3 regions of the Micromonospora sp. DT53 genome follow, and region 1 is predicted to be linked to each of the others. Evidence: riboswitches for the same ligand, from Rfam matches in the RefSeq annotation. Region 1 holds a riboswitch; each other region holds the start of a gene.
What was found. Region 1 has a riboswitch for S-adenosylmethionine ahead of ACLQ3B_RS22575 (hypothetical protein). Riboswitches for the same ligand answer to the same signal wherever they lie in the genome.
Positions count from the first base shown of each region.

Region 2: it holds a riboswitch for S-adenosylmethionine, as region 1 does, so the genes downstream of both, ACLQ3B_RS15545 (aminotransferase class V-fold PLP-dependent enzyme) here and ACLQ3B_RS22575 (hypothetical protein) in region 1, are expected to answer to the same signal.
Region 3: it holds a riboswitch for S-adenosylmethionine, as region 1 does, so the genes downstream of both, thrC (threonine synthase) here and ACLQ3B_RS22575 (hypothetical protein) in region 1, are expected to answer to the same signal.

Region 1 is NZ_JBNCKM010000007.1:146,939-152,077, reverse strand. Features, by position in the region: gene ACLQ3B_RS22585 (dihydrodipicolinate synthase family protein) at 1-888, opposite strand, end outside; gene ACLQ3B_RS22580 (PucR family transcriptional regulator) at 1,145-2,374, shown strand; SAM riboswitch class IV at 2,481-2,601, shown strand; gene ACLQ3B_RS22575 (hypothetical protein) at 2,630-3,232, shown strand; gene ACLQ3B_RS22570 (GIY-YIG nuclease family protein) at 3,272-3,991, opposite strand; gene ACLQ3B_RS22565 (hypothetical protein) at 4,086-4,859, shown strand; gene ACLQ3B_RS22560 (hypothetical protein) at 4,869-5,139, shown strand, end outside.
Region 2 is NZ_JBNCKM010000004.1:293,844-298,982, reverse strand. Features, by position in the region: gene ACLQ3B_RS15565 (AI-2E family transporter) at 1-1,149, opposite strand, end outside; gene ACLQ3B_RS15560 (GroES family chaperonin) at 1,255-1,593, shown strand; gene ACLQ3B_RS15555 (hypothetical protein) at 1,687-1,854, shown strand; gene ACLQ3B_RS15550 (PrsW family glutamic-type intramembrane protease) at 1,862-3,346, opposite strand; SAM riboswitch class IV at 3,370-3,490, shown strand; gene ACLQ3B_RS15545 (aminotransferase class V-fold PLP-dependent enzyme) at 3,537-4,805, shown strand; gene ACLQ3B_RS15540 (FUSC family protein) at 4,830-5,139, opposite strand, start outside.
Region 3 is NZ_JBNCKM010000004.1:270,628-275,766, forward strand. Features, by position in the region: gene ACLQ3B_RS15440 (ABC transporter permease) at 1-217, shown strand, start outside; gene ACLQ3B_RS15445 (DUF4232 domain-containing protein) at 227-916, opposite strand; gene ACLQ3B_RS15450 (ArsR/SmtB family transcription factor) at 1,116-1,421, opposite strand; gene ACLQ3B_RS15455 (DMT family transporter) at 1,513-2,475, shown strand; SAM riboswitch class I at 2,544-2,679, shown strand; gene thrC (threonine synthase) at 2,690-3,976, shown strand; gene ACLQ3B_RS15465 (GNAT family N-acetyltransferase) at 4,228-5,139, shown strand, end outside.

The DNA of each region.
Region 1 (5,139 bases):
GGTCGTTGCCGCGAGGGCCCGCAGCACGTCCCGGCGCACCTGGTCGGCGGTGGGCCCGGACAGGGGTCCGCGCGGTGGACGGCACTGCCCGCCGAACCGCCCGGCGCACTCCATGGCGAGCTTGACGGCCTGCACGGCGTCCGGGCGGGAGGCCCAGCCGAGGATCGGGTGCAACTCGGCGTAGAGCGGCAGCGCCCGGCCGAGGTCGCGGGCGACGCACAGCTCGTACAGGCGCACGGCCTGGCGGGGCAGCGCGTTGGGGAGGGTAGCTACCCATCCCGTGGCGCCGCACAGCACCAGTTCGAGCACCACGTCGTCGGCACCGACCAGCACGTCGACGTGCGGGCAGAGGTCCCGCAGGCGATGCAACCTGCGCACGTCGCCGGTGACCTCCTTGACCGCGACGATCCCGTCGATCTCGGCGACGGTCGCCAACAGGTCCGGCGTGAGATCCAACCGGGTGTCGGACGGTTCGTTGTGGGCGACCACCGGCAGGCCGACCGCCGCCACCTCCCGGTAGTGGGCGACCACGTCGGCGGCGCGGGCGGCTGGCCCGTCGGGTGGCCGCGCGAGCACGCCGTGGGCGCCGGCCTCGGCGGCCTGCTCCGCCCAGCGGCGGGCCTGCCTGCTGCCGTAGCCGCCGACACCGGGCAGCACTGCGCAGCCGGACGGCGCGGCCTCCACCGTCGCCTTGACCACGGCCGCTCGCTCGTCGTCGGAGAGGGCCCGATACTCCCCCATCGACGCGCACGGCGCGACCCCGTGACACCCCTCGGCGGCGAGCCAACCGACGTGTTCCTGGAGCCTGTCGAAGTCGACCGACAGGTCGGCCCGAAACGGCGTGGCGATGGCGACCAACACGCCCCGCCAGGGCCTACCAGCTCCCACTCGGAAATCCCCTCCCCACCGGCACCACCCGTCAGCCCATGCGCGCCGTGCGCGGCGCCGCTGGTGCGGTCCGTACCGGAACCCTAGGAACGCCTGTCGCTCCCGGTCTTCGGACAGATGCCGAAACCGTCGCGTGGCCGCCCGTCTTTTTGTCGTGACTTCGACAGTGGACCTTGCGCGATGCCCCACCCGCACCGGAGGGTAAGGACTGGCGGTCGTGCGCTCACCAGAGCGCACTGAGAGGTAACGGAGTTAGATGCACGGTGAGCTCCAGCGAATCGTCGACGCCGTCGCCGCCCGGGTGGGGCGACCCGCCCTCATCGAGGACCGGCGACAGCGGGTGGTCGCCTACAGCGAGCACGACGGCCCGATGGACGACGTCCGCCGGACGTCGATCCTGCGGCGGCAGACGACGCCGGAGGTGATCGCCTGGTTCCGAGGCATGGGCGTGCTCACGGCGCACACGCCGGTCCGCACCCCCGCGTGCGCCGAGCTGGACCTGCTGGCGAGGGTGTGCGTGCCGATCCGGCACGACGACCTGCTGCTCGGGTTCGTCTGGTTCATCGACGCGGACGGCTCGATGACCGACTCCGACATCGCCACCGCCACCGGCCCCTTCACCGACCTGTCGCTGGCCCTGTACCGGGAGAACCTGCTCGGTGAGCTCGCCGCACAGCGGGAGACCGAAGCCACCCGCACCCTCCTGGTGGAGAGCCGGCAGGCGCGCGAGCACGCGGCGCGGGCGCTGCTGGAGGAGGGCGTGGTGGTCGCCGACGGGTCGACCGTCGCGCTCGTCGCCCAGCTCGTACCGGCCGCCGGGCGGCAGCCCGACGAGGTGGCCCGGATCGCCCTGGAACAGGCCCTGGTCACCACCCGCCGGTGGATCGGAGTACGGGAGACGCTGCACCACGTCTGGCACGACCACGGGGTGCTGCTGGTCTGCGGCGACCGGATCGCTGGTCGCCCCTCGCCGGAAGCCTCCGCCGGGCACCTCACCGAGGCGCTGGCAACCGCGACGCGGGGTCTGACCTCGGTGGACCGGACCGTGACCGGCATCGGCCAGCCCCGCGCCGGGCTGTCCACCGCGGTCGAGTCCTACCAGGAGGCCGCGCAGGCCGCCCGCGTCGGCACGCAACTGCCCGCGCTGGGCCGGGTGGTCTCCTGGGCCCGTCTGGGCATCTACCGGGTGCTGTCCCAGCTGGACAGTCAGCACCTCGACGTCGCGGGCGTCCATCCCGGGCTGGAGCGGCTGCTGCGCGACGACGCTCACCAGGTGCTGCTGGAGACCCTGGAGGCCTACCTCGACCTGGCCGGCAACGCGCACGCCACCGCCGAGAAGCTCCGACTGCACCGCACGACCCTCTACTACCGGCTGCAACGTGTGGAACAGCTCGCCGGGACCGACCTCAAGGACGGCAACGAACGGCTGTGCCTGCACCTGGCCATGAAGCTCGGTCGGCTCAGCGGTCACTACCGCACGGCGTGACACCGCCTGGGGAAAATTCCGCCACCGCCGACCGCCATCTACTCCGGCCTTTCCGTGTGTTGCCTGGAGGTTGCTCTCGACATCGGTGATCTCTATGCTTCCTGGGCGTCAAGAGTGGTCAGCGTCAAGCCTCCCGGCTTGCTGACCCGGCAACCGCGCCACCCGCGCACGGTGCCTCCGGGGGAAGACCAGGCCGACCGCAAGCTGCGGTACGGCAAGAGCGGGTGCCTCATGGCACCGGAGAGCGAGTTCACCGTGTCATTCGAAGAGCTGGACCTGGCAGCTTTCGCGGTCTGCCTGACCTGCGGGCACCTGCGCGGCGGTGCCCCGCGCGAGCAGCGGTGCCGCTGCCAGCCCCGTACGCCGGAGTGGGAGCAGCAGTGGCAGGACCAGGACATCCCCGGCGACCTCGACCTGTGTGTGTTGTGCGTCCGGGCCACGGTGACCACCCGAACCCGGTGGTCGTGGCTGGCCTGCGAGACCTGCCGACTCGTCTCGCAGGTCGTCGGCGAACGGTACGGCCACCGCGCCGCGCTGCCGCTGGGCCGGCACTCCCTCATGAACGGCGACGTGGCCCAGCCGCAAACGGCCACGACCACCGAGGTCGCTGTCTCGCTGGTGGCCTCCGCGCGACGGTGCCACGAGTTGCGCGAGTGGCAGCAGCTGGAGTTCGCCCGGCTCGCCGAGCCACTACGCCCGATTGTGTCGAGCGTGCGGCTGGCCGAGTGGCAGCGGCAGTCGCCGCCCTCGCTCGGAGCAAGCGTCGACGCCTTCGACCGCTACGGCGTCCTGCCCGTGCCGGACGACCTCAGCAGCCTCCGGCAGGCCCAGACCCAATTCCTGTTCACCGCTCGTTGACCATCAGCCATCGACGGTGCGCTGACGACGGCGACCACGTCAGTCCTCGCGTCGGAGACCGTCGATGTAGCCCTGGATGAGGGCGGACGCGTCGCGGAAGTCGAGGTCGAAGAACTCGCGGTCCTTGCGTACCCGGTAGGGCGCCAATCGATCGTGCACCTCGGCCTCCACCGACGGAGCATCCGCGACCACCCACAGAGCCCGCACGCCGAACGGGATGACCACGCCTGTCGCCCGATTGATCTCCCTCACCCGCTCCTCGACGGTCCGCTCGGTGTAGCCGACCTTGAGCATCCGAGGCTGCTCGCGAGTCGACAGCACGTAGATGTAGCCAGCTCCTCGCGGTTCACGCGGCTGTTCCCCGACGAGTCCGGCCAGATGGACCTGCGCGTCCGCGTCAGTCAGCAGCGTGAGCTGCTTGGCAGCTGTGGCATCGTCGCCATCCCTGATCGCGGTGCGTAACCGACCGAGCGCGTCACCAGCTTGTCGGCAGCGCTTACGTCCAGGGCGGCCCAGTTGCTGCCACACGGTGAACCAGTCCCACTGGTCCTGCCTGTGACAGCGCGTGTAGAGCCCCTTGACTTCCGACAGTGCCTCCAGCAGTGCCGTGGTGGGCTCAGCCGGGTCGTTCTGCAGGTAGCTCAGCACGGCCGCCACCGACTGCCGTCGTCTCTGCTGGACCTCGGGCTTGACGGGGGCCATCCCGAAGCCCCACTTCTGCGCGACGTGCACGCGGTGGTCTTGAACTGGAGATGCCACGACCGCCCTCTCCTCCCGTAGCTGCATTCGCCGTCGGATGCGGCGATCCCGGCCACCTCAGCAGCGGCCGGGAAGAGCGGCAAGAGTATCCACCATGACCAGCCCAGCGTCCGGGGTCCCACGGATCATGGTCATTCACGTACCGTGGTCCTACCTCGCCGTGGCGGGCGCATCACGGAAAGCGTTGACCGAGCAGGAAGCCGGGGGGCGAATGCAGCAAGGCCGCAGGCATGAACGCCTGAGACTGGCGAGCCTGGACTTCCTTGGCGACGATTCCGCCTTGCGGGAGCAGGCCGGTCGTGCGCTGCGCGAGACGGGACGTGAGCTGCGACCCGAGGAGTGCTCCGGGGCGGACCAGACCGGGTCCGTCCGCGTGGTGGTCGACACCCAGCGACAGGTCTCAGCTGTCACGATCGTTCGCGACTGGCGCAGCCGGCTCGGCCCTGGTGGGTTCGCCGATGCGCTCTTCGAGGCGTACGCCGCCGCCGTGCAGGCCGCCCTCGAACTGGCGGCGCTCCTTCACCTGCAGGCGGAGGAGAAAGGTCCCGCGGCTCCGGATCAGGAGCCGCTCGACAGCGGCCCCGAACGGGACGTCGACGAGCACACCTGGCTGCGCGACACCTGGCGAACGCTGTCCGACCTCGACGCAGAGCTTGATGCGGCGACTCACCGGTCCAGAGTGGAGGGCGACTCGAGCATGTCGAGCCCCGACGGCTGCCTGACGCTGCACATCCGCGGAGGCGGCATCACCGGCATCACCGGTGACGTCGGGCGGATCGCCCGGGCAGACGCGGGTGAGCTGCAGTTGGAAGCCCGTTCCCTTTTCCGCGCGTTCGCGCTGACCAGCTCCGGGCCGACCGGATCGTGAGGTAGTGAGATGGATGAACTGAATGTCATCACCGACTCGCTACGTGATGAGGGAGTCAAGTGGCTGACGCTGTCGGACCAGGTCGCTGCCGTCAAGGTAGCCGCGGAGCAACTTCATCTGGACCCCTCGGCCTTCTTCATCGGTGACGCGAACGTCCTCATCCACTCGCTGGCGTACAACGACTTCCATGCCTTCATGGTCGCCGTTCTGAATGGAGCGGTGACCGAGTTCGAACAGGTTGGCAAGGCCCTGCGTCGCATCGCCGACGAGTACGACCGGG
Region 2 (5,139 bases), on a different contig from region 1:
GTGGCCCTCCACCTGCTGCACGACGATCACCGCGCCAAGGATTATCAACGCGGTGAACGGCCCGCTGTCGACGAGGGCCACAAGCACCGCCACGCCGCCGGAGAGCGCCGCACCGACGATCGGGATGAACGCGCCGAGGAAGACAAGCGCGGCCAACGGGAAGGCGAACGGGATGTCGAAGATGACCAGGAAGATGCCGATGCCTACCGCGTCGATGAAGGCGACAAGCACTGTCGCCCGGACATAGGCGCCCAGGGTCTGCCAGGAGGCACGGCCGGCGTCGTCGACCTTCCAGCGGGCGGCCACCGGCAGCAGCCGGACCAGGAAGCGCCAGATCCGGTTGCCGTCACGCAGGAAGAAGAACGTCGCGAAGAGAACCAGCAGCGTGCCGGTCAGCACCTCGGCCAGCGTCGCGGCGGTGCTCAGCGCCCCGCTTGTGAACTTCGAGGTGTTGTCGTTGATCCAGGCCTGCGCCTCGTCGATGTACCTGTCGAGCTGGGTGTCGGAGAGGTGCAGCGGGCCCGTCTTCAGCCAGTTCTGGATCTGCCGGACACCCTCCGACGACTTCTCGCTCAGCTCCGGCACACCGCGAATGAACTCGTTGACCACGAGCGTCAGCGTGCCGATCACCGCGGCCAGGCCGCCCACCAGCACCACAGCCGTCGCCAGCGACCGGGGGAACCGGACCCGCAACAGCCAGCCCACCGCCGGGGCCAGCAGCGCGGAGAGCAGCAGCGCGATGGCCAACGGAATGATCACGATCTTGATAGTGCCGACGATCCGCAGCAGCGCCCAGGCCACCACGCCGATCACGATCAGTCGCCAACACCACGCGGCGGCAATCCGCAGCCCGTGCGGGACGTCGGCGTCATCCCGACTGGTGGTGGAGCTGTGCAGGTCCACCGCAGGTTCCGCGCCGTAGACCGTGGCGCTCGGCGGCGCGGTCGGCCCCGGCACGGCCGGCGACGCCACCCGGGCCGCCTCCGACACGTCGTTCAACGTGTCGGTCGACGCGCCCTCGTCGACGGGCTTCGACGCCTGTCGTGACTGGTAGGCGCGGCGAAGCCGCCCGCGTACCCGCTCGAAGCGGCTCAAGCGCACCTCCTGGCAGAAAAGCCGGCCCGCCAACGGCGACAGGTCGGACAGCATACGTCCGTTCCCGACACCGTAGGGCAGTTCAGCCACACAATGCCCCGACCACCTCCGGCGTAACCACCGGTGGGCCACCGTCGGCCACACGGTAGCGTCTGCGGCGTGACCGCCGACAACGATCTCGACGCCGGCCTGCCGATCCGCCTGCTGCACGACCGCGTGCTGGTGCGGATGGAGGGCAGCGAGGGCGAACGCCGCTCCACCGCAGGCATCGTCATTCCGGCGACGGCAGCGGTCGGCAAGCGCCTCGCCTGGGCCACCGCGGTCGGGGTGGGGCCGAACGTCCGCGCCATCGTCTCCGGCGACCGGGTGCTCTTCGACCCGGACGAACGCTCCGAGGTCGAGTTGCACGGCCGCGGTTACGTGCTGCTGCGAGAGCGGGACGTGCACGCCGTGGCCGCCGTACGGATCGAGAACGACTCGACAGGCCTCTACCTCTGACGCGCCTCCCCCGGCCACCAGGCCCCGCCGCGCACCGTTTGCCCGGCCGCACGACGGGAAGCCATCCGGCGACCGTGGCCCTGGGGAGGGACGATGCCGGTATTCGTGAAGAAGCTGTTGACCTGGGGCAGTGTCGCGTTCCTGATCTACTTCATGGCCTTCCGGCCGGACGGCGCCGCGCAGTTGTTCCGGGGGATCGGGGCCGCGCTGATCGCGATGTTCCAGGGCCTCGGCGACTTCCTCACGTCGCTGCTGGCCTGAGCCACTGTCAGGGGTGCGTCGGCGGCCAGGGAGGCGCCGATCGCGGGCCGGCCCAGCCGGGCGGGGCATACCCGACCGGAGCCGGGGCCAACACCACCGGGATCGGCACCACCGGCTCGTCCGGTGCGTCCACCGGGCGCTGCGTGCCGTCCGGGAAGCGCAGGAGATAGCGGCTGCCGTCCCAGACCCCCGTCGGGGCCTGCGGGTCCCGACCGACGAAGAACGACCGGTACGCGCTTATCGCGTCCAGCAACTCCCGCTCCTCGCGGGCGGTCCGCTCCTGGTCGGCGGGCTTACGGTCCAGGCCGCGCAGTGTCCCGTCGCGCAGCAGGGCCAGCCGGGTGGCGGCGGACTGGTAACCCCGCATCGCCCGCACCCCGGCGTCACCGGCCACCCGCCGCGCCCAACTGCGGGCGGCGTGCCGCCTGCCGAGACTGCTCAGGGCGGCCACCTCGGGCGGGCTGAGCCAGCCGGCGCGTACGTAGTCGGGCAGAGCCCGCTCGGTGAGCCGCCCCTCCCACGCGCGCAGCCACAGCGCCAGCCCCACGGTGCCGAAGAAGACCGGCACCATGAGGCCCAGGAAGCCGTACAGCATGATCATGGCCTCGCCGGTGGCCTGGGTCAGCGTGGGCAGCAGGTTCCACGTGCCGTGCAGCATCATCGCCAGCAGCAGGCCGGCGATCGGGGCGAGCACCCGGATGCGCCGGTCGGCCGTCCGGGAGGCGATACCCAGCCCCACACCGGTCATCGAGGTGAAAAGGGGATGGGCGAACCCGAACAGCAGGATCCGCAGAATGAAGATCGCGATGACCTGCTGGATGCCGGTGGCCGGGCCGTAGCGGTCGGCGCCGGACGCGTACCCCAACCCGCCCAGGTAGAGGATGTTCTCCACCATCGCGAAACCGACCGCGGCGAGCCCGCAGTAGACCAGGCCGTCGGTGATCCCGGACCACTCGCGGCGGCGGAACACCAGCAGCAGGATCGGGCCCAGCGCCTTGGTCAGCTCTTCGATGAACGGCGCCACCAGCACCCCGGTGAGCGCGGACGGTAGGCCCCAGTCGGCGAAACGGTTGGCCGCGAAGTCGTTCACCGTGAGCGAGGCGGCGGTGGAGACGAACGCCCCCCAGGCGAAGCAGAAGATCAGGTACTTCAGCGGCTCCGGTTCGTACCGGTCCAGCCAGAGGAAGCAGGCGACCAGCACCGGCACCGGCAGGATGGCGGCGACCACGCCGATCAGCAGGGCCTGCACACCGAGCGACTGGCCCAGCGTGAAGACCATGAACACCGCGCACGCCGCGATGAGCAGCACCACCCCGGCCAGCGCCAGGAACCGCCGCCAGCCGAGTCGGCGCAGCGGCATCCGGGGCGTCTCGCCCACGGGAGGTGCGGCGGGCGCGGGCGGGGCGGCGGGCGACGGCGGCAGCGGTGTACCGGGCGGGGTGTCGGCCATGCGGTCAGCGTAGCCATCCGCCGCCGGCTGGTTCGGTCGCATCGGTAGCCGCTATGCTGCCGGCAGGTCACGAGCGCCAGCGTCAAGCCCCGGCTTGCTGGCCGGCAACCCTCGTCGAGTTCGCGGTGGGGTGCCCCGGGTGATGACCGGGCCCAGCCCGATCGGTGTGCTGGGCAAGCGCGGACCCCGTCCCGATGCCGCACCCGGGGTCCCTGACCCCGGAGGTTCCGGCGTGTCCGTCACTCTCGTCCCCTCGCTGCCCACCCTGCCCACCGCGCCGACCGCGCCGACCGCGCCGCTCGACGTCCTCGGCGTGCCCGGCGAGATCAACCTGGACTACGCGGCCACTGCGCCGTGCGCGCGGGCCGCCGCCGACGCCGTGGCCGAGCTGCTGCCCTGGTACGCCAGCGTGCATCGCGGAGCGGGAGCGCTGTCGCGACGCTGCACCCTCGCGTACGAGCAGGCCCGGCAGACGATCGGCGACTTCTTCGGCGCTCGCGCCGACGATCACGTGGTCTTCACCCGCAACACGACGGACGCGCTCAACCTGCTGGCGCGTGCCGTGCCGGCCGGCACGACTGTCGTCACGTTCGCCGGCGAGCACCATGCCAACCTGCTGCCCTGGCCGCGCGGGTCGGTGCGGTTGCCGGTGCCCACCGACCCCGACGGGGCGGTACGCGACCTCGCCGCAGCCCTGACCGAGCTGCGCCGGGGCAGCAGCCCGGCGCTGCCGGTGTTGGTCGCGGTGACCGGTGCGAGCAACGTGACAGGTGAGCGGTGGCCTGTCGCCGAACTGGCGCGGGTGGCCCACCGGCACGGTGCCCGGATCGTGCTGGACGCCGCGCAACTCGCCCCGCACGCGCCTGTCGACAGGCACGCGCTCGACGTCGACTACCTGGCCGTGTCCGGCCACAAGCTGTACGCACCGTTCGGCGCGGGCGTGCTGATCGGCCGGGCGGACTGGTTGGACGCCGCCCCGCCGTACCTGGCCGGTGGTGGGGCCACCAGCCACGTCGGGCCGGCCACCCACGACGTGACCTGGACGACCGGCCCGGGGCGACACGAGGGCGGCACCCCGAACCTGCTCGGCGCGGTGGCGCTGGCGGCGGTGTGCGCGGCGCTCGACGACGCGGACCAGGTTGCGCTGGCCGCCCACGAGCAGGCCCTGCTGGCCCGACTGCGGACCGGCCTCGCCGCCCTGCCGCACGTCGTCGAGCTGCGCACCTTCGGCCCGGACGCGCCCCGGGTCGGCATCGTCTCGTTCGTGGTCGCCGGACGGGACTCCACCGAGGTGGCCGCACGGCTGGCCGCCGAGCACCACATCGGCGTACGGGACGGGTTGTTCTGTGCCCACCCGCTGGCCCGGCGTCTGCTCAGTGAGGCGGCGGGGCGTACCGGCCGGCGGGACCTGCCGCCCACCGCGCTGCGCGCCAGCATCGGGTTGGGCAGCACGGCCGCCCAGGTGGACCGGTTGCTCGCCGCGCTGGCCGAGCTGGGCTGAGGCCCGGCCGGCGGTGGCCCGCGCTCAGCCGACCGGCGGGGCGGTTGGCGGCTTCGGCGTGTCGCCGGGCTCGGCGGGCTCACCGACCGGGCGCTCCTGCTCCCCGAAGGCGTCGCGGATCCATCGGTTCGCCTCCTCCTGCTCGATCCCGGAGGCCACCAGCAGGTCGCTCGCCGTGGTGCGGATCTGGGCGACCACCACACTGCCGGAGAAGCCCACCCCGGCGCCGTACGCCCGGCCGGCCTCGCTGACCGCCCGCAGCGACCGTTCCCGGGCCTTCTCCGGTTCCTCGCTGGCGGCGAACTCGTGCTTGAGCAGCCGGACCGACTCGGCG
Region 3 (5,139 bases), on a different contig from region 1:
GCTCTGGATCCTGTCCAGCATCCTCGACCAGATCACCGCCCTGGGCGCGCTGCGGGACTTCCTGCCCACCCACTTCAGCACCGCCTGGCTGGGTCTGCTGTCCACTCCGGTGCAGACCGACGACGTGGTGCGGGGCTGCATCTCGGCGATCAGCTACGCGACGCTGTTCTGGGGTCTGGCGTTCTGGCGCTTCACCCGCAAGGACATCACGTCGTAGCGGGTTGGCTCACAGCACGCTGTCGGGTGGGCTCACCGACGACGGCACCGCGCTCGGTGTCGGCGGCGGGGCCGGCCGGGTCGGCACCGGCGTGGACGGGTCGGCCTTCTTCCAGGCGCTGACGCCGATCCGGCCGGTGTTGCCAAGGTCGATCGGCCCGTCCGGGTCGACCTCTTCGGCCGGCTGCCCGGCAGCGGGCGCCACCGTCAGGAACTCACCGTTGGTGGCCACCACTGTCGAGTCGGTGACCAGGTTGCGCCAGAGCACCACAGCGGTGGCCCGCTCCCCGGTGGCGAGGGTGACCGGTCGGGGTGGTTGGTCGAAGCCCGAGGTGATCTCCTTCGCGCCGTTGACCACCCGCAGCAGGACCGGCTCGCGCGCCTCGTCGAACACGTGCAGCACCGGATACCCGTTGAGCTGGTAGGGGTGGTCAGCACAGTTGACCAACTCCAGGCCGAGGGCGCGCAGGCCCATGGCGGCGTCTCCGCCGGTCGACCGGATCCGAACGCCGCTGGCCGGGCACTCGACGCTCCCCGACGGACTTGCGGCGGTGGTGGGCGCGGTACGTGGTCGCGGGCCGTCCTGGCCGCGATGGTCGCCAGGCAGACACGCGCCGAGAGTGAGCGCCGCCGTGAACGCGGTGACAGTCGCGGACGCCGTGCTGCCCCGTCGCCGCGCCGCCGTCCCCCGAGAGATCATCCGTCGATCCTCGCCCACAAGGAAACCACCCGTCGCCCCACCCCCACCCCGGCCTCGCCCGCGCCGATCTTGCAGTTTCGGTCGCCGGGACGCACGGCAGGCCCACCCCGTCGATCATGGAGTTGTGGTGCCTGTTTTGGTGCCGAGCGGGCGCTTTGTCACCCACCACAACTCCTTGATCGACGGGGTTGTGTGGGGGTCAGGTTGGCGGGTGTTGGGTTAGGACCGCGTCTAGGAGGCCGGGGTAGAGCTTGTCCAGCTCGTCTCGGCGGAGCCGGACCAGGCGGCTGGTGCCGGCGGCCCTGGTCCGGGTCAGGCCCGCCTCGCGCAGCACCTTCAGGTGGTGGCTCCGGGTCGCCTTGGAGACGCCGAAGTCGAAGCTGCCGCAGGCGGACTCGCCGCCCTCGGCGAGCGCCCGGACGATCTGTAGCCGCACGTCGTCGGCGAGTGCGGCCAACACGTTGGTGACCGGTACGGCGGTCAGGTCGGGCTCGTGCGGCTCCATGTGACCAGTGTAACCCTTGTTCGACAATCATCGAACAACACCCTATGGTCGGTGTCGTTGGTTCGATGATACTCGAACATTGGAGTTACCAATGCGATCCCGCGCCACCGCATACCCACTGATCGCCGTGCTCGGCTGGGGCGTGATGTTCCCGATCCTGGCCAGCGCGCTCAACCGGGTCGACCCGCTCAACCTGACCACCGCGCGCTACCTGCTGGCCGCCGCCGTCCTGGTCGCCATCCTGTTGCTGCGCGAGGGGGCCGGCGCGCTGCGGCACGGCGGCCGGGCGATGGAGGTGGTGGTGCTCGGGGTGGTCGGCTTCGCGGGCTTCAACCTGCTCACCAACCTGGCGCTCGAACACGCCGCCCCGCAGCAGATCTCACTCTTCGTGGCCACCACTCCGGTGATCACCCAGCTCGTCCGCTGGGCGCGCGACGGCGTACGCCCGAAGCCGCTCCTGCTGGCCCTCTCCCTGGTGGCGCTCCTCGGCGTCGGCCTGGTGATCACGCGCGGGAGTCTGGCCGGACTCGGCCAGTTCGGCCTCGGCGGGCTGATGATGATCGGCGCGGTACTCGGCTGGGGCATCTACACCCACGGCGCCAGCCGGTTCGGTGAATGGTCGCCGCTGCGCTTCACCACCCTGACCGCGCTCGCCGGCACGGCCGCCATGCTCGTCCTGAGCATCGGCGCCGACGCCGTCGGCTGGCAGCACGCGCCGGCCGCCGCCGACCTCGTGGCGGTCACCCCGCAGCTGGCGTACGCCGTGCTGGTGGGCGCCGTGATCGCGGTCCTGGCCTGGAACACAGGCGTGCAACGACTCGGCGCCGCCAACGCCGCGCTGTTCATGAACCTGGTCCCGGTGACCACCTTCGCGGTGCAGATCGCCCGCGGCTACCGCCCGGAGCCGGTGGAACTGGTCGGGGCCGCCATCACGATCGCCGCCCTGATCGCCGCGAACCTCGCAGCCCGTCCCCGGACCACGTCGCTGCCCCAGGCGAGCGCGGTCACGGACCCGATCGCGGTGACCGACCCCATGGCCGTGAGTGCTCGCTGACCCACTCCCTGGGATCAGCGGTAGCAGCGGTCGACAGCGTTGTCCTAGACTCGACGGCACAACTGAATACCTCATCCAGAGGGGCTGAGGGATACGGCCCGACGACGCCCCGGCAACCACCCCGCGCGCTCACCGCTGAGCGACCCGCGGGGCAGGTGCCAATTCCGTCCCCGCCGCACCGTGCGATGCGGGGAAAGATGAGAGGACTCTCGACATGACGTCGACGCTCGTCACCTCCGGCATTGACACCTCTGCCAGCCCCGCCCGCGCCCTGGTCTGCCGTGCCTGTTCGGCCCGCTACCCGCTCGCCGCCCAGCACGCCTGTTACGAGTGTTTCGGCCCGCTGGAAGTCGACTACGACACCGCAGCGCTGGCCACCGTGACCCGCGAGCAGATCGAGGCCGGCCCGAACAACATCTGGCGGTACGCCGCCCTGCTCCCCGCCGGTCAGGACCCGGCCAGCCGGGTCACCCTCGACCCGGGGCTGACCCCGCTGGTGGCGGCCCCGCACCTCGCCACCGAGCTGGGCATCACCGCGCCGCTCTGGGTCAAGGACGACAGCGCCAACCCCACCCACTCGTTCAAGGACCGGGTCGTCTCGGTGGCGCTCACCGCCGCCAAGGCGCTCGGCTTCACCCGGTTCGCCTGCGCGTCGACAGGCAACCTGGCCAACTCGGTGGCCGCCCACGCCGCCCGCGCGGGCGTGCCCTCGGTGGTCTTCATCCCCAGCGACCTGGAGCAGGGCAAGGTCATCACCACCGCCGTCTACGGCGGCGAGCTGGTCGCCATCGACGGCTCGTACGACGACGTCAACCGGCTCTGCGGCGAGCTGGTGGAGACCGACGAATTCGAGGACACCGCGTTCGTCAACGTGAACGTCCGGCCGTACTACGCGGAGGGCTCCAAGACCCTCGGCTACGAGGTCGCCGAGCAGCTCGGCTGGCGGATCCCGGCGCAGGTGGTCATTCCGATGGCCAGCGGCGAGCTGCTCACCAAGATTGACAAGGCGTTCTCCGAGCTGGTCGAGATCGGCCTGGTCGAGGCGCCGGCCGGCGGCTGGAAGGTCTTCGGTGCGCAGTCGGCCGGCTGCAACCCGATCGCCACCGCCCTGCACGCCGAGACCGACACGATCATCCCGGTCAAGCCGACAGGCATCGCCAAGTCGCTAAACATCGGCGACCCGGCGGCCGGCCTCTACGCCCTGGAGGCGGTCCGCCGCACCGGCGGTTGGATGGAGTACGCCGACGACGACGAGATCCGTGCGGGCATCCGCGATCTGGCGCGTACCACAGGTGTCTTCGCTGAAACCGCAGGTGGGGTGACGGTGGCCGTGCTGCGCAAGCTTGTCGAGTCCGGTCGGCTCGACCCGACGGCCGAGACCGTCGTGTTCAACACCGGAGAGGGTCTGAAGACCATCGACGCGGTGGCCGGCGAGGTCGGGCCGACCCATCACATCAAGCCCTCGCTGCGCGCCGCCCGCGACGCCGGTCTCCTCGGCTGACCCGGGGCCGAGTGGATCAGTCGGTAACTGGGTTTTCGCTGTGAGTGTGGAAAACCCGCCGCTACGGACTTGACGGCAGGAACCGGACGGCGCAAGATGCTCCGTGCGGGAGGGCATTTCGCCGAAGACTTTTGAAGTTCTTGCGACCCAACGCCGGAGGCGTTGTGCGAGTGTCCCTCCCGACCACGTCCGATCGGGCCAGCGATTAATTCGCTGGCCCGATCGCTTTTCCCGGGTGCAGGCTCAGCGGCATGAGCATCACGATCGCGTCGTTCGACGGCGCCGACCACACTTCGGTCGACGAGGCGTACCGGATCGGGGCGGCGGTCAACGACGCCGATCTGCCGGATCTGCCGCCCTTCTGCCGGCGGCGGTTCGACGCGCTGTTCCACACGCCGATGCCCGGCACCCGGTCGCTCTGGGCGCTGGCCCGACTGGACGGCGTGCCGGCCGGCTACCTTCAGCTGGGCCTACCGCAGCTCGACAACACCGACAACGCCAGCGCCGAGCTGAAGGTGCATCCCGAGCTGCGGCGCCGGGGCATCGGCCGGGCACTGCACGAGTACGGAGTGCGCCTGCTGCGCGAGCACGGCCGCAAGCGGGTCGTGGCACTCACCGTCTCCGCGCTGCCCGACGGGCCGGCCCGAAGCGTGGCGGGTGACGCGTTCGCCGCCTCGACCGGTGCGCAGGCCGCGTTGGTCGAGGTGCGTCGCCGGCTCGACGTCGACAAGATCGACCGGGTCGCCCTCCGGGCGGCACTCGCCGAGGCCCGGCCCCGAGCCGAGGGCTACCTGTCGGTCTGCTGGCGGGGTGCCACCCCGCAGGAGTATCTGACGGACATCGCCTACCTGGACGGCCGACTGATGATGGACGCGCCCCTGGGCGACGTGCAGTGGGAGCCGGAGCAGGTGGACGCCGAGCGCATCCGTGGAACCGAGCGGGCCTTGGAGGCCAAGGGCCGGCGGCGATACCACCTCGGGATGCGACACGAGGCATCCGGCCGGCTGGTCGCCTGGACGCTGCTGGAGGTGGGCGCCTCCGCCGACTGGCACGCGTTCCAGCAGATCACCATCGTCGACCCGGCCCACCGTGGGCACCGGCTCGGCCTCATCGCCAAGGCGGAGAACCTGCACCACCTGCTGACCCACGAGCCGGCGGTACGG